2 linked regions of the Roseiconus lacunae genome follow. The protein of the gene in region 1 interacts with the protein of each later gene in a pairwise test. Links are inferred from orthologs where the notes say so. Each region holds a gene or a part of one and is shown on either strand. Other genes may lie near its edges. The genes, in order: FYC48_RS11530 and dnaB.

Region 1 (9,475 bases):
GACCGCTTGATACGCCTCCGGGATCGTGATGAACCCATCACGGTTGAGATCCGATCGAAAGAAATCGGCAACCGTATCGTCGTCCCACTTCTCGGCGAACTCAGCCATTTCGATTTGGCCATCTCGATTCTTATCTTTCTCGGCAAAGTAGCCTGGAAGATCCTTGGGCAAGTCTTCATCGGACATCACACGGTACGATTTCCGCCCGCCATACACGTCAACTAACTCTGAATCGCCCGAATCGCGGTCGCGATCACGACGACGGTCACGGTCATCACGCCGAGAATCTTCGGTCGTTTCTCGACGTCGAGCGTACCGAACGGCCAATTCATTTTCAGTCAAACGGCCGTCCTTATTGCGATCGAAATCGAGAGGATTGCCGGAGAAACGACTGGTAATCTCGTTCTTGTCCAACACACCGTTGCGGTTTCGGTCGTAGCGGCGAATCGTGTTCCGAGCTTCTTCGCGGTCCTTGTCGGTCACCGCAACGGACATCATCTCAGCCGCGGCGCCGAAACCGAGTAGTGTCGGAAGAGCTTCTTCTTCGACTTCGGCTCCGAAGCCAGGGACAAGCAAATCAGGCGTCAAACCATCATCGTCAGACCCCGAAGAGCCTCGTGAAGAGTCGCGCCCGCCGCCTTCACGCATTTTTTGGAATGCGTCGGTGACTCGCTTGATCGAAATCGGTTGCCCCGGCTTGATGCTTGGGTCGGCGGATTGCAATCGTTGAATCAGAAACTGTGCCGGCCCCTGCTGTTCATCCGGATCGATGGTGCCGTTACCGTTGCGATCCAGCCGGCTCAAAAAGCTGCTCGGATCAAAACCGCCACGATCGCCACCTCGTCCGCCTCGGTCTCCCCCCCGACCGCCTCGGTCGCCGCCGGGAGCGCCGCCGCGGTCGCCACCGGGTGAACCTCCACGAAACCCACCGCCGGGAGGGCCTCCACCCGGGAATCCACCACCGGGAGGGCCTCCGCGAAAGCCTCCGGGAGGTCCGCCGCGAAAACCGCCACGTCCGCCGTCGTCATCTCCGCCTCGCTGCGCAACCGCAGGCGTGGTACAAACGACCAGGAGTGCGACCAAAAATCCGCCGAAGAGTTGTTTTTGTGCGTTCATAGAAGATGAAACCAACGCCAAATGAAAAGGTTTCGATCGTCATCACACGGGGGGCGGAGATAACGACCGCTCAAGCAAATTTTAACAAAGCGTACTTCTTTTTACCGCGCCGTAAGATCATCACCGACTCACTCGCCAAGTCTGACTCGGTCAATTTGAGGTTCATGTCGGTTGTACGCCGGTTATTGAGGTAAACGCCCCCCTCTTTAATGCCTCGGCGGGCATCGCTACTGCTGGTTGCTAACCCGGCCAATTGCAGTGCTTCGACGATCCACAATCCTTCGCCGGACAGCATGTCGCGATTGAGTTGCTTATTGGGAACGTCGGCGAAAATCTGTCCGAGTTGGTGATCATCCAATGCTTCGATTTCACCGCCGAAGAGCACCTTGCTGGCAGCCTGGGCGGACCGAATGCCGTCTTCACCATGAACGAAATTCACGAGCCATTCGGCGAGTCGCTTTTGAGCCGTGCGAGCGGCCGGATCAGATTTCGTCGCTTCGGCCAGGCGGTTGTACTCGTCTTGGTCAATTTCAGTCAGGTAGGCAATGCATCGCATCACATCGCTATCGTCCACATTGACCCAGTATTGGAAAAACTCGTAGGGGCTGGTCTTTTCTGGATCCAACCAAACCGTTCCCTTCTCGGTTTTGCCCATTTTGCGACCGTCGGACGTCGTCAACAGGGGCGCGGTCAGACCAAAAACCTGTTTTGACAACATTCGCCGCGCCAAATCGATTCCGGCGGTCACATTGCCCCATTGATCGCTGCCACCTGCCTGAATCCGACAGTCATGATTCTTGCATAGGTACACGAAGTCATAGGCCTGTAGCAGCATGTAGCTAAATTCGGTGTAGCTCAACCCTGCCTCGCTGCCCAATCGCGCACGCACCGATTCCTTTCCCATCATCGCACCGACGGGAAAGTTTTTGCCGATATCACGCAAAAATTCGAGGTAGCTGTACTCCTTCATCCAATCGAAGTTATTGAGCAACAACGCTGCCTGATCGCCTTCGAAGGACAAATACTTTCGCATCTGGTTTTCGATGCCGGCTACGTTAGCGTCCAGCTGATCCGCCGTTAGCAAGTTGCGTTCTTCGCTTTTACCGCTGGGATCACCAATCATGCCAGTCGCCCCACCAACGAGCGCGATCGGTCGGTGCCCGGCATTCTGAAAACGGCGCAGCATCATTAACTGCATCAGGGAACCGACATGCAGTGATGTCGCGGTGGGATCGAACCCAATGTAAACCGTCTGTGGCCCCGATTGGAGCAGTTTATCGAGACCGGCCTCGTCGGTTGATTGATGGATCAACCCGCGCCACTTCAACTCGGAAATTAGGTCTTGTTCACTCATCGTGGTTCGTTGTCTTACTGTTCTGCTTTCGGCTGTTCACCAAGGCTTCGGCAATTGCCAAATCGCCCCGGTGTGTGATTTTAATATTTTCGGCGGAGCACTCGACCAGTGCGACCTCTGTCCCCGTCCGGGAGACCAATTCGGCATCGTCGGTCGCGGGTCTGCCCCGATGTCGCTGATAAGCTTGACGCAAAATGGAAGGCCGAAACACCTGGGGTGTCTGGGCCAACCACAGCGTGCTGCGATCGATGGTGCGACACGATTGCCCCTCGTCAAGTGTTTGCTTGACGGTCGCAGTCACGGGGCTAGCCAGGATTGCAGCGCCGGTTTGCGACGCCCGTTCGAACACACGATCGAGTTCACCGGGCTTGACGAGCGGCCGCGCGGCGTCGTGTACGGCGACCAATTCGATCGCCGGATCATCGATTACCAGATTAAGACCCGCACCGACACTTTCGGTTCGCTGGGCACCTCCCGAAACCAGTTCAATTCCTAACGACGCAACGGCCGCCGCCCCGACAGACACAAAGTAGTCCCGGTCGCGATCGGATATCGGCATCACGATCCGCTTGACCGCTCGGTGACTGCGCAGGACCGTCGCGGTTTGTTCCCAGATCGGCTTTCCGTCGAGCAACGTGAACAACTTATTTTGGTCCGATCCAAATCGTTGTCCGCTACCCGCCGCGGGCATGATCACCGCGACCGAAGAAATGAATTGATTCATCTGCTTTCGTCAGTCGCCGTACGACAGTAGGCGAGCAAGAGAGGCAACTTGTGAATCCCCGTCGCCGAAACGCGTTGCAAAGTCACGTCGGCGAGCGAGTACACCGACTGGTTATCGCCGTGCGGCTTCGTGCTTCAATGGAACCCACGCGGCGTTTTCACCGCTGCTGGCGACACACTGCTGGATAAAATACATCCCTTCGACGCCATCATAGCAGTTCGTGTAAACAGTGTCCTTCTTCTCGACCGACTTGCCGGCGGCGCGTTCGGCCATCGCGTCAAATGCCGAAGCGTACACGTTGGCAAACGCTTCGAAGAATGCTTCTGGGTGCCCCGACGGCAGGCGGCAAGCGGCGGCCCCCATTGAATTCATGAAGGGTGCATTTGGATCGCGAGTCAAGATTTGATGCGCCTTGCCGTTTTGTCGATAGATCATCTCGTTGGGATTCTCTTGCCGCCAACGCAGCGACCCTTTGGTTCCATCGATTTCAATTTCCAAATCGTTTTCACGGCCGTGGCTGATCTGGGATGCGGTGACCGTTCCCAAGGCGCCGTTCTCATAACGGATCACGGCGGTCCCGTAGTCATCCAGCTTTCGACCTTCGACGAATGTTTTCAAGCTGCAGCTCACTTGATCGGGCAAGAGTCCCGTCATGTAGCGACCGAGGTTGTAAGCGTGCGTCGCGATGTCACCAAAGGCACCCGCCGCACCGCTTTTACTCGGGTCGGTACGCCAAGCCGCCTGTTTTTGGTCTTCTTCTTCCAACGACGTCCGCAACCAACCTTGAATGTACTGGGCGCGGACGGCATTGATTTCGCCTAATTCACCGCTAGCGATCATCTCGCGTGCTTGGCGAACGAGCGGATAGCCGGTGTAGTTGTGCGAGAGCGCGAACACCGCGTCGTTGGCTTGAACGGTTTCGAGCAGCTGTTCTGCCTGGGCAAGATCGAACGTCATCGGCTTGTCACAAACCACGTTAAAGCCGGCTTTGATTGCCGCATCGGCGACTTCAAAGTGAACGTGGTTTGGCGTCGCGATGCTGACGAAATCGATTCGCTCGCCCTCGGGAAGTTTCAATTCCGCTTCCAGCATTTCTTGATAGCTGGTGTAGGCACGGTCTTCAGCGATCCCGTAGTCCGGTGCGGAAGCCTTTGCGCGTTCGGGGTTGCTACTGAGTGCTCCGGCGACCAAGGTCGCACGATTGTCCAAGCAAGCGGCAATGGAATGGACGCGGCCGATGAACGAGCCTTGTCCTCCGCCAACCAGTGCCATTCGGAGCTTTCGGTTTAGGGGTTCATTCAGAGCCATGGCGGTTTTGTTGACCTCGGTGGTGCGAAGGGGGACAATAAACGCTTCGAGGGGAAAAATTCTCAGCGGGTTGCAATCGTAAAGTTCCTCCGCCTGCGCTACAATTCCCCGTCAACCGCTTGTCCGGCTCGTCAGCAACCTTCAAACCGCTCGCCTGGAGCTTCGTTCATGACGTTCAATCCCAACGAATCGCCACTTCAAACGCCTCCTCAAGATCACCCCGCTGCCCCGACAGACGGAATCGGAAAGGGCAGAAAATGGATTGCCTTTTTCGCCACCACAACGTTGTTGTCAAGTTTCGCGGCCGCATACTTTGCCGGACAGAGCCAAGCACTGCACGACCATCACGCATCGCAGCCACCTGTCAACTCGGCAGATTCGTCCAAGTGGAATCTTCCGGCACTTAACGCGACCGCAGCGGTCACGAGCGAAAAGTTTTCGATGGCGACCGGCTTGATCAGCAGTGACGCCGAAGGCCTCTTCGTGCTCGATCACAATTCCGGGCTTCTACAATGTTCGGTTGTTTATCCGCGACTGGGGAAATTCCTTGGGTTGTTCACCGTGAATGTCCAAGACGTTCTCGGCAGTGGAAAAGGCACCGGCTACATGATGGCGACCGGATTGGTCGATGCGCCTAGCAGCAACAACAATCCCGTGGCGTCGTCGGTCATCTATGTCCTGAACACATCCACCGGGATGTATGCGTGCTACTACATTCCATTCAATCGCACGTTCCTCAATTCAGGAAAACCACAACAGGGTTCGCTCGTGCTGCTCTCGACCGGTTCAGCCGATCCGGTGATCGACCGCGACTCGCAGCGCTAACGCCTCAAAGTCACCGTAGCGGAACGCGCCGAGCGTTTCGGTTGCCTCTCGGTCAACCCCGACTCATCACCCAATCGCACCACACCGCAAGTCTTGCCAGCTTTCGCTACGTAGGGGCCTGAAAGTCAATCGTCGCTTGCCGATTCGGTCAGATGCAGTAGCATTGAGCCTGCGGATCGGCGTTCATTGGGTTGGCCGACCGGCGGCTTCAATCTCTCGTTCGTGCAGGAATCTCGTTGGCTCACGGATTGAACCCCGCGCAATCAGACGCGGTCAACACGCTCTCTGGACCACTCTTGGTGCTCGCCGGCGCGGGGACCGGTAAGACCCGTGTGGTCACGTTCCGGATCGCCAATTTGATCCGCAACGGAACCTCTCCCGATCGTATCCTTGCGGTAACGTTCACCAACAAGGCCGCCGGCGAAATGAAGGAGCGGATCGGTGAGCTGCTGGGGTATTCCAAACGCAGAAAAAAGAAGGGTGAGAAACGGCCTGAGCCAACGATCAGTACCTTCCACGCCCACTGCGTCCGAGTTTTAAGGCGGCACGCCAAAGCACTCGGTTATCCCGCCAAGTTTTCCATCTATGACCGCAGCGATCAAGAGTCACTTGCGCGCTCCATTTTGCGAGAATTGCGTTTGCCCGGCACGGCACTCAAACCCGGTGACTTACTGAACATCATCAGCAATTGGAAAAATGCGTCGATCATGCCCGAGCGGGCGCCGTTGGAGGCCTCCAATGACAAAGAACACCTCGCCGCGGCGGGCTACCGTCGCTACCAAGAGGGTTTGAAAAGTCGTGGCGCGATGGACTTTGATGACCTGCTCCTGCAAACCGAGATTCTGTTCGACGAACATCCGGCGATCCGTGACGAAGAGGCCGGTCGATTTGATCACGTCTTGGTCGATGAATACCAAGATACGAACGGCAGTCAGTATCGGATCACCAAACATTTGGCCGGCAAACATCGAAACCTTTGTGTCGTCGGTGATGATGATCAATCCATCTATGCGTGGCGGGGCGCCGATGTCACGCACATCCTGAATTTCAAGAACGATTGGCCTGACGCCAAGGTTGTTTGTTTGGAAGCGAACTACCGAAGTTGCGGGTCGATCCTTGAAATGGCGAATCGCTTGATCCAGTTCAACAAGTATCGGCACGACAAAGTCCTGCGTCCTTCCCGTCCGGACGGCATCCGGCCACGAATCGCTCAGCACAAAGACGAGATTAAGGAATCCCAGTCCGTCGTGGGCGAAATCAAGCACCTCATTGAAAATGAGCACGTTCAGCCACGTGACATCGCGATCTTGTTTCGCACTAACGAACAACCACGGTTGTTCGAAACCGAACTCCGGAAGGCAGACGTTCCATACGTCATGTTGGGAAGCCAATCGTTCTTCGATCGTCGTGAAGTACGCGACATGGTGGCGTACTTGAAATGGATCGATCAGCCTGACGACGAAGTCTCGTTGTTGCGAGTCATCAACACGCCGGCGCGTGGGTTGAGCCCAAAGGCGGTCAAGACGTTGATGGAGCACGCCGTCGCTGCGGGAGTTCCGATTTGGCAAATCATGCAAAAGCCCGACGTCGTTGCCGAACTTTCACCGGCCGCCCAGCGGGGTGTCGCGCAGCTTCAGTCGATTCACCACGATGTGAACACACGCGCGAAAAGCGAATCGCTCTCGGCGGCGATGGAAACACTGCTGACACAAACGTCCTATAGTGACGAAATCAACCGTTTATACGACGAACCCGAAGACCGACAAAACCGCATGGCATCGCTTGGCGAAGTCACCAACGCGTTGTCCGCTTTCGAAGACAACCGTGAAAACGCCGACTTGACCGGCTTCTTGGCCGACATCGCGCTTTCTGGTCGCGAGATGGGAAATGAAAAAGACAAGCTGGCGATGCAAAACGCCGTTTGGTTGTTGACGCTGCACGCCGCGAAAGGCCTGGAGTTCCCTGTCGTTTATATGGTTGGCTTGGAAGAAGGCTTATTGCCCCATTCGCGAAGCGTCAAATCGGGACGCGACGAGGATATCGCCGAAGAACGACGCCTCTGCTACGTTGGGATCACTCGCGCCCAAGAAAAACTAACGATGTCGCTCGCATTGACTCGGCGAAAATGGGGCAAGCCACGCCCGACAATCCCCAGCCAATTTCTGTACGAAGTCACCGGCCAAGCCGAAAACGCAAAGAAATACCAGCGTCAACAACGGCCGGTTGCCCGTTAGCAATCGACGGTCCTACAGAATGTAGCCGATTGGCTGTCGGCGATGGTTGCTTCATTGGACACCTCTCTGCGATGTAACACTCCGCGGCTGTAAGATCGATGGCGCCGCGATCCGGTCTCTACTCCATCCCAATCAGCCGCCTTGCGATAGCGTGCGGTTCCAACGATCAACCACCAAACACCGCCACCCTCACCACACCCACAGCCCTCTAAAACAAGACCAGGTTCTGGAGATACGAAACACCCTGTTGAATCTCTTCAAAACTTGAATCCTCACGCCCGACGACGAGTGGTCCGGTGAAGCCTGCGTCGTCAAGCGTCGCCAGAACTTGGGGGTAGTCCACGGTGCCTTCCCCGATTGGCACACGAATGCCACGTCCCGCCGCCAAATCAAGAACTCCGTCGGTCGCACAGACAACTTGGATTCGACCTCGCAATACTCGAAGCGCCTCCACCGCATCATGTCGATTGACGACCAGCTGTCCTGGGTTATAAGCAACCGCGACGAATCCCTCATCGTCTTTGTCGAGGATTGATGCCAACGTCTCGCCAGACTCCGCGCCCGTTTCTGCCGCTAAGAACGCTCCGACTTTTGCGCCGTAGCGGCCAAGGTCTTGGAGAACCGATTCCAACGTCTCAAAACGAGGATCAGCTTGATCATCAGGGACGTAACCGATGTGGTTGACAACCGATCCAGCCCCTAACTTGTAGGCCAACTGCATCGCCGACTTGGTCGCCTCGACTCTCCGCTGAAGCTCGTGAAGATTGTCGTACCCACGGCGTGTTTGAAAACGTAAACTAGCGACCCGTAAGTTGCGTTCATCGAGAAGCTTCTTTAAATGCCGCAGTCCCGTTTCGGTCAGATTTTCCGGATGTACCTCGCCGCGGCCGTTTAGCTCCACGGCACGAACGCCCATCCGAGCGGCCACGTCGAGAGATTTTTTTAGTGGTAGTTTTAGGCAGTCCAGGCGGATCGCGAGTTTAAGTTCGGCCATGAATATTCGATGCCGGGTTAAGCGGTAAAACAGGGCGTGGGGCTCTCAATCAGACCCACGGCGAAGTGTGGCGACAAAGGTGCGTGCGACGCTTCGCTTTCTCGATGAAATTAGCGTCGGCAATGCAACCTAGCAAGCGAGCTGGCAATTCGCGACAGATCGACTTCGTCGACGAGCCTTCGTGTTTCGTCACGATCACTTTTCCCTTTCGGCTCCGCTCGGCTGCGGAAGGCCAATCGGCTAATCTTGAATTCGGATCTTGACGCAGCAGCGGTCGCCCGCCGAGTATCTGGCGACTAGGATCGACCGGTCCCCGAATTGGTACGATCGCGTATCATAGACGCTCTCCAGTTTCGGCTTTCTCCATTCACGTCTTCTCTCACCTCCGGTGTGATCTTCGATGACCGATCCGGCGACACGCGTCGAGCAACTTCGTGATGAAATACGACGGCATGATCATGCGTATTATGTGGAAGCCAAGCCAACGATCTCTGACTTGCAGTACGATCAACTGCTCCGAGAACTCCGTGATCTTGAAGACCTGCATCCGCAGCTTCTTACCGAAGACTCTCCGACGCGCCGAATCGGTGACGCCCCGGTCGAACATCTTCGTCAAGTCGAACATGCGGTCCCGATGCTGTCGATCGACAACACATACTCGCTCGATGAACTCCGAGCCTACTTTGAACGAACCGAGAAGCTGCTCGAGGGTGAACCGATCAAGTGGGTGATGGAATATAAGATCGATGGCGTCGCGGCATCGGTGCGTTACCAAGATGGGGTTTTAACGCTCGGACTAACCCGGGGTAACGGAACGGTCGGCGATGATATCACGCATAACGTCCGAACCATCCGTGATCTGCCACTGAAGACAACCGCCGAGAGCGCCCCCCAAATCTTGGAGGTTCGGGGCGAGGTTT
Region 2 (9,485 bases), on another replicon or contig:
ACAAATCCAAACCGACCAAGAGTTTATCGTCCGCCTGGCATGCGTGGCACCATTGGTGCACCACTGGGGGCGCCAATTCCACTGATTGAATGCCGCCCGTTTTCCAGCGTGGCCCCGCTTCGCGCCGATCGATGCTCGACCAATAATCTCGGGCCCACAATGGAAATCAATGCCACGGAGCCGCCCTGATGAGTGATCTCATGCAACGCACCCTCGTTCTGCTAAAACCCGATGCCGTCCAACGCCGCCTGATGGGCCAATTGATCGCCCGATTTGAGGCGAAAGGATTGAACATCATCGCGATGAAAATGCTGCAAGTGACGCCAGAATTAGCGAAGCAGCACTATGCCGAACACGTCGACAAGCCGTTCTACCCTAGCCTGGAGTCGTTCATCACGTCGGCGCCGATCGTTGCCTTGGCGATCGAAGGCCTGGACGTGATCAAAGTCGTCCGCGATATGCTGGGGGCGACCAACGGATTGAGCGCCGCAGCCGGAACGATCCGCGGTGACTTCAGCAGCAGCCGACAAATGAACCTGGTTCACGCCAGTGATGGCCCAGAGGCTGCACAACGAGAGCTTTCGCTGTACTTTGAAGATGCAGAAATCTGTCACTACGAGCCAGTTCTGACGCCGTTCATGCGAGCCTCCGACGAATAGTCGACGCCCGATTTAGAAAGTCAGCCGAATGGTGCTGGCCAACGAATCCTGCGATCCCTGCGGCGGAATCCGATCGGCTAACCGAAAGCACGATCGGCTTGGGGAGACGTTGCCAAAATCGAGTTCCACGGTTGCGAAACTGGCCGAATCCGTCCGCGTCTTGTTGATTTAATCAGCCGCAAACGCGATAGCGTGCGGTTCTTCCGCGTAAACCGTCCCCGTACAACCGGGGTGAATGCCCGTCGGCTGATCGTTGAGTCGTTCCATTCGATCAAATCAACGAGCCGTCCGCGGCTTCCACTACGGTTCGAAACGAAGCGTCTAACCGCCCCGTCCCGGCAGCACTCAGCTATTAAGTTGCTGCCAATGAGTCGATACCAAGCGGTCTTATTCGCGTCGATTAAATCCCGTTTCTGACCACACCTACCGCGACACCAACGATTTTCGCGTCGGTAACGTACAGCGGGGCCATTTCGCGATTGGCGGGTTGCAATCGAATGCGTCCTTCTTCGGGGTACCAGAACTTCAGCGTTGAGTCGCCGGTCGGCAATTCAGCGACGACGATCTGTCCCGGCTCAGCGGACTCTTGCCGCTGGATGACAACAAAATCACCGTCTTGGATGTGGGCATCGATCATCGAGTCCCCGGAAACCTGCAAGATGAATCGATCATGCTTGCAAAACATACCACTAAAATCGACGCGATCGGTTTGCTCGAACGCAAGTGCGGTCGTTCCGGCAGCTACCATCCCCGCCATTGGCAAACTATGCCCACGGTCGTGGCCTTCCGTTAACTCAATCGCGCGCGACTTGTTTGGACTCCTCCGAATCAGTCCTTTACGTTCCAGAGCACGGAGGTGGCACATCACGCCATTGGGGCTTTTGATGCCAAATGCTTCGCCGATCTCGCGAACGGTCGGTCCGTAGCCTCGATTGATGATCAGCTCACGGATCAACTCGTAAACGCGGCGCTGCCGATCGGTGAGTTGCTTTGTCGCCATCTGTTGACTCGTTGATTGGAGTTATGTCGCCGCTCGGACAACCTGCGGAAGTATACCGGATCCACCTACCTAAAGCCAACGAGGCTATGAAGATCCGGACTTGGATCACATCTGTCCAATATCGAAGTGTTAATCGGCGAAGGGCCAACCTTCCCGACTTGCCAAGCGCACAAAACATTTCGGAGACACAATTTTAGTCCATGCAGATTTCGTGAAGACGGCGAGTTCCGAAGCGACCCAAAAACCGCAAGCAGATACATTACAAGGACTTACGCCGATCCAATAACTTCTAATTCGCTCTCGGAAGAAAAAGTTCGACAGTTTTTCCACCCACCGGAATTCCTTGCCACCCCGCCGAATGCGTCCACCAAACGGACCTCCGGATGACGTCTCCAACCGTGAATTCTTGCCTCATGCGAATGAAGATCAGTCTGCGAAACGAATCCCAGCCGGCCGATCAACAATTCGATTTGACTTGCGTGCTAGCAAACCTAGAATCTCGCCCACTCAACGAACGCCGAGGGAATTTGATAGCATTTTCGCTTCCGGTGGATCGTCGAGGGTATCGATTGACTTGGGAGGCTGAGATGCCACCCAGCGGAGCTAGGTTGGCTGCTTGTCTTGCCAACGCTTTGGCTGCTTTTCCGAGTCGATCCATTAGGCCAATTTTCCGCCGAACGTTGCGATCGCAGTTTCCCCTGTTACTGCCGGTTCCGCGATGGTCGGTCGGGTTTCGAACGTTACGCAATGATCCATGATGGAGGACTGCGCTCCCGGTATGTCCACAACGCACGGCTGCAACAATGACTCGGAGGTCATTGTCACATTCAAGGAGGCTTTGAAGCAGCGTGTGGGCGCGGAGCGATATCAGATTTGGTTCTCTGGTGTCGAGTTCGACGTCGAATCAACGCCCTCGGTCGAATCAACGCCCTCGACCGAGAACGCAGCTGAAAGCTCAGCTGGGTCCCCGGCGGCGGCTTCCCAGAACGCGCAAGTATCTCCGGGCTGCATCATCGCGACCGCACGCGGACAATTTGCGGCAGACCGGTTGAGCAAGAACTTCCTTTCGGCAATGCGAGCTGCCGCGTCGGCGGCGTGTGGCTCGTTGACGAACATTCGCATCGATGTCGCGTCTACACCGACACAACAGGTGGGGCTGCCGTTTGAAGACGTGGGCACCGATGCCAATTCGGTCGCCGACCAAACCGACTCCGCCCCCCCAGCAAGCGATCAGGCAGACGCGCAGGCGGCAAGCGAGTCCACCGCAGCGGCTGCTTCATCAGACTTCGACGCCTCTGCTGTCCGAGGGACGGCCCGACCAAAATCGCGCCCACAGACAAAGGCTCAGCGAAACGACCGGGCGTCCAAGCGGCGACGTCCCCAAACGCAGTCATTGGCAGCGATTTTAGCCGACGGAATCGACTCGCGAAAAACCGCGTCCGGTTCAGCGTCCCCGCCGCCGAAGCGACAAACGTCTGCTGGTCCCGCGACCGCGGCGGCATCTGCGCCACAGGCGATGCCGGCGTCCACGCGTGAAAATATGCGTCGTGCGATGGACCATAGTTGGGATAACTTTGTGACAGGTCCGAGCAATCGACTGGCCGTCACCGCATGCGAAATGACCATCGAATCACCTCGGACGGCATCACCGCTGGTGCTGTGGGGACCGCCGGGCTGTGGCAAGTCACACTTGCTTGGAGCGGTTGCAAAAAAGCTCCGCACCATTCACCGCATGCGGCAGGTCATCATCCTGTCGGCGGAAGACTTCACGAACGATTTTATCAAAGCACTTCACGGCAACAGCTTGCCGGCGTTCCGGTCGCGGTTTCGTGATGCGAGTGCACTACTGATCGACGACATCCAATTCTTCGTTGACAAGAAGGCGACGATTCGCGAGCTGCAACACACGATTGAAATGTTCGCCGAAGCCGGCAAGCCACTGGTATTTGCCGGAACGAAAGCCCCCACCGAGATCAAAGGCTTGGGTGGTGAATTGAGCGGGCGTTTGGCGTCTGGATTGGTTTGCCAAGTCAACAGCCTGGACTTCGAAACCCGCATCGAATTGCTGCGTCGCTATGCCAACCAAAGTTCCCCCGACGCGTGGCCCGAAGAAACCCTTTCTGAAATCGCCGAAGCGGTTGACGGGGACGGTCGGTTGCTGATCGGGATCGCAAACTTGATCTCATTGTTGCAGCGGATGTATGGCTCGATGCCGACGATGGAACAGATTCGCCAGCACGGGTCACACTTGCTACGAAGTTCCGGTGTACCGATTACGTTGCAAACGATCGAGCAAGCGGTCGAGAAGGTATTCCAGTTAGAAGGCCGTTCGTTGCAGTCGGGCTCACAAGCAAAAAGCCTGACCGGGCCGCGGATGTTGGCCATGTATTTGTCGCGTGAAATGACCGGCAGCCCCTATTCGGAAATCGGCGGCCACTATGGCGGACGCAGCCATAGCACGGCGATCTTGGCTTCCCAACGTGTCAAGCAGTGGCTCGAAGCGAATAAGCAGATCGGTCGTGGGACGACAGCGTTGGCGACTGACGAAGCGATCCGCCGAGTCGAAGCGATGCTAAAGACCGGCTGATCCCCCGTGACCGGTTGAACTTGATCGGCCAACGCGAACAATACAAACTGCTCCGCCTGAGATTCTCACGCGACGTCACAGCTACCAACCAAGGATCGGTGTTTTGAGTACCGGAGACTTTGATCGTTCTAAATTTAAGAAGGACAAGAAACGTCCCCAATCTGCCGCCGAGATCTTGCAGCGCCAGCCGCCGTTTGATCTTGAAGCCGAAATGGGCGTGCTCGGCAGCATCTTGATTCTTCCGGAAGTCTGCGACGACTTGGCGTCTCTGCGGGCGGACGATTTTTACGACGACGCCAACCGAATCATCTACGCACAGCTTCGCGAGATGTACGACACCGGTGAGAAAATCGATGTCACACTTCTGGTGGCTCGCTTAAAGAAGACCGACGACTTCGAAAAAATCGGGGGTGCGGCGTATTTGGCGAGGCTTTCGTCGGCCGTACCCAATGCCGCCCACGCGGTGTACTACGGCGAGATCGTTTCCGAAAAAGCGGTCTATCGAAAGCTGATCCACGCCGGGACCGACATCCTTCGCGACGCCTACGACCAATCCAGCGAGGCACGTGAGCTGTGTGCACAGGCGGAAGCGAAAGTCTTCTCGATCATGGACGGTCGCTCGGCCAATTCCTTGCATTCGATGAACGACGTTTTGCACGCGGCGATGGACCGGATGGAAGCCCGCCTTCGAGGTGAAGTTACCGAAGGCACCGTCGAAACCGGATTGACCGATTACGACACGATGACCGGTGGGCTACATATGGGCGAACTGATCATCCTCGCCGCTCGACCGTCGATGGGGAAAACGGCGTTGGCGATGAACATTGCCGAACACTGCGCGATCGAACTGCGCCAGCCGGCTTTGTTTATCAGCTTGGAAATGTCGGGGATCGAATTGGCCGACCGGATGTTGTGTAGCCTGGCTCGCGTCAATGGGCACCGACTACGAAACGGAACGATCAGCGCTGACGACCAGACCCGCTTGATCAATAAGGCGAATGAGATCAGTACGGCGCCGTTTTACGTTGACGATTCGCCCAGTCGGACGGTCAGCGAAATTGCGGCGGCGGCACGCCGGATCAAACGTCGCGAGAACGGACTCGGGTTGATCGTGATCGATTACTTGCAGCTCATCGAACCAGATAACTCACGCGATCCACGTCAGGAGCAAGTCGCAAAAATCGCGCGACGCCTAAAAGGGATGGCGCGGGAACTGGGCGTACCGATGCTATGTCTCTCACAGCTCAACCGACAAGCCGAAGACAGCAAGGACCACCGTCCCAAGCTGAGCCACCTTCGTGAATCCGGTGCAATCGAGCAAGACGCCGACGTCGTGATGTTCGTCCACCGTGAAGAGTATTACCACCGTGGTGAAGATCGGGCTCAGTTCGCCGGGCAGGCGGAGATCATCATCGCCAAGCAGCGGAACGGACCGGTGGGCGATGTCCAATTGACTTGGGAATCGGACTTCACCCGCTTCGGTAACCGTGCCCCCGAGCACCACGATGAATTCAGCGACTATGCCGAATTCACCAGCCCGGGTGGTTTCTAAGCTTTCCTGTCGTGATTAACGCAACCTGCGTTACTTAAGCTCGGGGTCCGCTCGCAGCGTGAAGAACCCAAAGTGAATCCCGTCGGGTTCGTTGTAGCCGAAAGACCCTGTGGGTGCGAAGTACTTTTCAAACTCCGAGAACGGGGGCAATTCGTTCTTATCCATCAGCTGCGATATTTTCTTGACCGCTGGATTGTTTTCGCCCGCTTGGCGAAGGAAGTTGCGAGAGTTCTCGTCTTTGGCCAAGTCGTAAATCAGGCGAAAGCTCTGCGCTCCGTCGATGAACGACAGCACGAACGGATCATCGCCATCGAGTTTGCCGCCTAGTTCACCGGAGACTAACGAGTACTCAGGAAGTTCCAACAAGCGGGGAAGCTTTCCGGCATCGGCCAACGCCACCCTTTCGAGAAACTTGGTGCTATCGGAATAGATCAACCAGTTGCCGAGAATGAGGAAACTTGGTTCGGGGCGACGCAGGTTTTGAGGAAAATTACCGCCGGGGCCACGCAATCGATAGACAACATGTCCGGCGATCGTTTCGACAGTCATCGCGTTTTGCATCCGATCGCGAATGTCCGCCATCTTTGACTTGGCCTTCACCGGATCTTTTAGTTCAAACGCAAACGCGTTAACGCCACTGTTGATTCGTGCCGGGGGCTCCATCCAGGCAAGACGCACGAATCGGCCGTTCAGATTTCCAACGACATCGTCTTGGATGCTTAATCCCAAACGCGTCATAACAGGGTCTTCAACGATCCGCTTCATCGCATCAACACCTTGGAAGCGATCGAGCACTTTGCCGAAGTTCTCGTATGCTTTGGCAAAATCCCAATTCAGCGACGAGTACTGCATAATGTCCTCGGGCACCCAATTCGGTGGAGCGGTTTCACCGGTTTCGGGACGTAAGACACCGAGGATGCCGTCGCGCGGGGGATCGATCTTGATATGGTAGTGCGCGATACCTTCGAACACATCTCCGCCTCGGAACGAACTACCGCCGATCCCACCGATACGAGCCGCGCCCATTTCTTCGATGGTCGGCCAGATTAGAGCCACGGCAATAGAATCGGACCGTTTGATAATCCGATCGGCGATCGCATGCGGATCTGCAAAAAACGTGACTTGCGGACGCGTATCTTCGGCGCCGACACAACGCGACATGATGGTGCCAAATGTTGCATTGTCAGCGAGCGTCGGTTCGTCACTTTTTCCGATCCAGTGATTGAGCACATCCTGAGCGGCGGAGTGGCCGACACCGATGACGAACGTGCCGTCGCGTTCGAAAAACTCGATCGGCAATCGGCCGGCACGATTGGGCAACATTCGGGTCACTTCGGTTCCATCGATTTTGGTGACTCGTCGGACCCGTTGTTTTTTGACTTCTTGTTCGAAGCGGTCGACGATCTTCATCAAGCTATCGATGTTGTCGCCGGCGTCGATCAGGAAAGTGAATCCGAACGAGTACTGCTCTCGCAATTCGGCGCGACGCTTGCGACGTTCGATCTCGTCTTCGCTGGCATCTTCATCGGATTGTAGCTCCGGTTTTTCGTCCCCCTCGAGCGGCTTGGCTGGGTGCAGGGCGAAAGCGACTTGGCCCTGTGGGATCGCGAGCAATTCGTCGAGACCGATTCCGATCTCATCGCTTGCTTCTTGGAACAAGTCTTTCAAGGTGGCATAAAGGTCATCGGCAAATGGTCGGAACTTTGGATCCTGGATCATTTTTCCGAGCGACGATGACTTAAGATCCTGGCGTAGATCAGCGGCATCATCTAAACGGATGTAGGCCAGCGTGTCGCTGGGAAACAGTCGAGGAGCGCCTGGTAGCGCGCCGTCTTTGTCCTTTTCGGCTGCCGAAGTGGTAGGCAAACCGGTGAGCATTCCACCGGCGACTATCGCTAGCGACATCACGGCTGTCTTGACGGATCCGGAAACGCGGAAAACGCCGGAATGGGGACGAATCACTGTCATTGGTGTGCCACACAAGAAGAAGGGGAATGAAACGATCGGACAAGGCCTGCTAATCGGTCGATCTTGTTCAGATTCTAGTCGTCTTTCAGCTCAAACTCGCCTACGACTTAATCACGCCAACACCGCCCCGAAAAAATCGTGACCAGCGTACATTTGCGTATACAACCGAGGGTGGTTGGCTTTGGACCTGCCGAAGCAACATGTGAATTACTGAGCGGCCGGTCGAGACGGGAATGAACGATCGACGTAGGTTTCGATGCGTACGTTAGTTCTGAACTTGTCGCTTGATTCGGTTTTGCGACCTCGATCTTGGGACTTTCAGATGAAGTTCCTAGGCGAAATCCGAAACGTTTGGAGGCGCGTAAGGTTAAAGTAGGGTAACAAATTGAATGAACTTCTTCTCGCCAATGGTGCACGCTTCCATGTCGAATTTGCCAACTCATCGCCCGCTTCGCCGCGTCATGATCGCAGTGATGGGCAATTTGGTGCTAGCGACCCTCGCGACGGCTCAGTTTTCCAGCGACACCGGTGATACCGGCGTCGGCACTGGGACAGACTCTGGAGCAACGGCGGGCGGCACATCGAGTTTTGGCAGCGCGATGTCGGCCAGTGGTGCGAGCACGTTCGCAGGTGTTGAGCGAGGCTCAACGATTGGAAGTGAAAACGTCTCTGGATTCGGAGCCGCTGCGGAATCGACGGGTGGCGGAGGAGGTGCGGCAGCCGGAGGCGGACGCGCCGGCGGCGTCGGTGGACTTGGAGGGCTCGGCGGCTTGTTCGGGGCACTGGGAAGTGCGTTTGGGGGGCAGGATGCGAGCAGTACACAGCCAACGATCCGAGTTAAATTACGATCGGCCGTCAACGTCGCTCCACTGGACAGTCGCCTGGTTCAACGCTCTGCCAATCAAGTGCTCTCACGAGTTCCCGTGTCAACCGGCACACAAAATGTTCGCGTCACAATGAATGGTCGCAGAGCCACCTTGACCGGCATCGTAGGCAGCGACAAAGAGCGTCGAATGAGCGAACTGTTGCTACGTTTAGAACCCGGCGTCAGCTCGATTGACAATCAGATCACCGTCGCGCAGTAAACGGCCCCAATCCATAAGGTGCCAGCCACTTACCGGTTCATAACGGTTCATAAGGTGCCAGCCACTTACCGGTTCTATAAGGTGCCAGCCACTTACCGGACGATGCAATGCTAGCATCACATGACTGAGGTGATGACTTAGGTGCAAACCGCGAAGCAATGTACAAGTTGACTTAGGAGTCGTTGCTGCTAGATTGACCGCACCCCCAAATAGGAGAGTGCGATGCCTCGACCTCAGCGGTGCGAACAATTCATATCAAGTGATGTTTGTGTGGTGCACGTGACGCAGCGATGCGTCCGCAGGGCTTGGCTTGCCGGTGTCGACCCGCTTAGTGGTCGAGACTACTCCTATCGAAAAGAATGGATTCGCCGCAGGAAGGAGGCCCTCGCTTCGGTATTTGCGATCGATGTGCTCACTTATGCAATCATGAGCAACCACTTACATCTGGTTTTGCGCAGCAGACCCGATGTCTGTGCCCAATGGACCGATGAGGATGTTGCCATTCGATGGCTGCGGGTGTTTCCAGGCAAACGGCTTGAAGAGCACCTAGCTGAACCAAACGAGAACGATGTCAAAATGTTGGTTCGCAATAAAGAACGGATCCATCAGATACGTTCACGGTTGTCCGACATCT

The links.
Region 2: the proteins of FYC48_RS11530 (region 1) and dnaB interact in binary tests that used the Escherichia coli proteins (3 or more experiments, as listed by UniProt). The link is inferred for Roseiconus lacunae from one-to-one orthologs.

What each region holds. Positions count from the first base shown.
Region 1 is NZ_VSZO01000007.1:390,593-400,067, forward strand. The notes cover bases 5,131-8,059. They hold FYC48_RS11530 (ATP-dependent helicase), read left to right. Parts: upstream 5,131-5,557; coding sequence 5,558-7,561; downstream 7,562-8,059. Other genes in these bases: FYC48_RS11525 (hypothetical protein), read left to right, coding at 5,131-5,327; FYC48_RS11535 (sugar phosphate isomerase/epimerase family protein), read right to left, coding at 7,770-8,059. Outside these bases: FYC48_RS11505 (EF-hand domain-containing protein), read right to left, coding at 1-1,116; tyrS (tyrosine--tRNA ligase), read right to left, coding at 1,187-2,470; ispD (2-C-methyl-D-erythritol 4-phosphate cytidylyltransferase), read right to left, coding at 2,463-3,194; FYC48_RS11520 (Gfo/Idh/MocA family protein), read right to left, coding at 3,306-4,466; more of FYC48_RS11525, read left to right, coding at 4,671-5,130; more of FYC48_RS11535, read right to left, coding at 8,060-8,555; NAD-dependent DNA ligase LigA, read left to right, coding at 8,956-9,475. UniProt on the Escherichia coli protein: Rep helicase is a single-stranded (ss)DNA-dependent ATPase involved in DNA replication; it can initiate unwinding at a nick in the DNA. It binds to ssDNA and acts in a progressive fashion along the DNA in the 3' to 5' direction.
Region 2 is NZ_VSZO01000009.1:329,688-339,172, forward strand. Bases 3,635-6,573 are described here. They hold dnaB (replicative DNA helicase), read left to right. Parts: upstream 3,635-4,349; coding sequence 4,350-5,798; downstream 5,799-6,573. Other genes in these bases: FYC48_RS13940 (DnaA/Hda family protein), read left to right, coding at 3,635-4,246; FYC48_RS13950 (hypothetical protein), read right to left, coding at 5,829-6,573. In the rest of the region: ndk (nucleoside-diphosphate kinase), read left to right, coding at 201-659; transcriptional repressor LexA, read right to left, coding at 1,060-1,659; more of FYC48_RS13940, read left to right, coding at 2,438-3,634; more of FYC48_RS13950, read right to left, coding at 6,574-7,766; FYC48_RS13955 (BON domain-containing protein), read left to right, coding at 8,189-8,851; FYC48_RS13960 (hypothetical protein), read left to right, coding at 9,074-9,485. UniProt on the Escherichia coli protein: The main replicative DNA helicase, it participates in initiation and elongation during chromosome replication. Travels ahead of the DNA replisome, separating dsDNA into templates for DNA synthesis.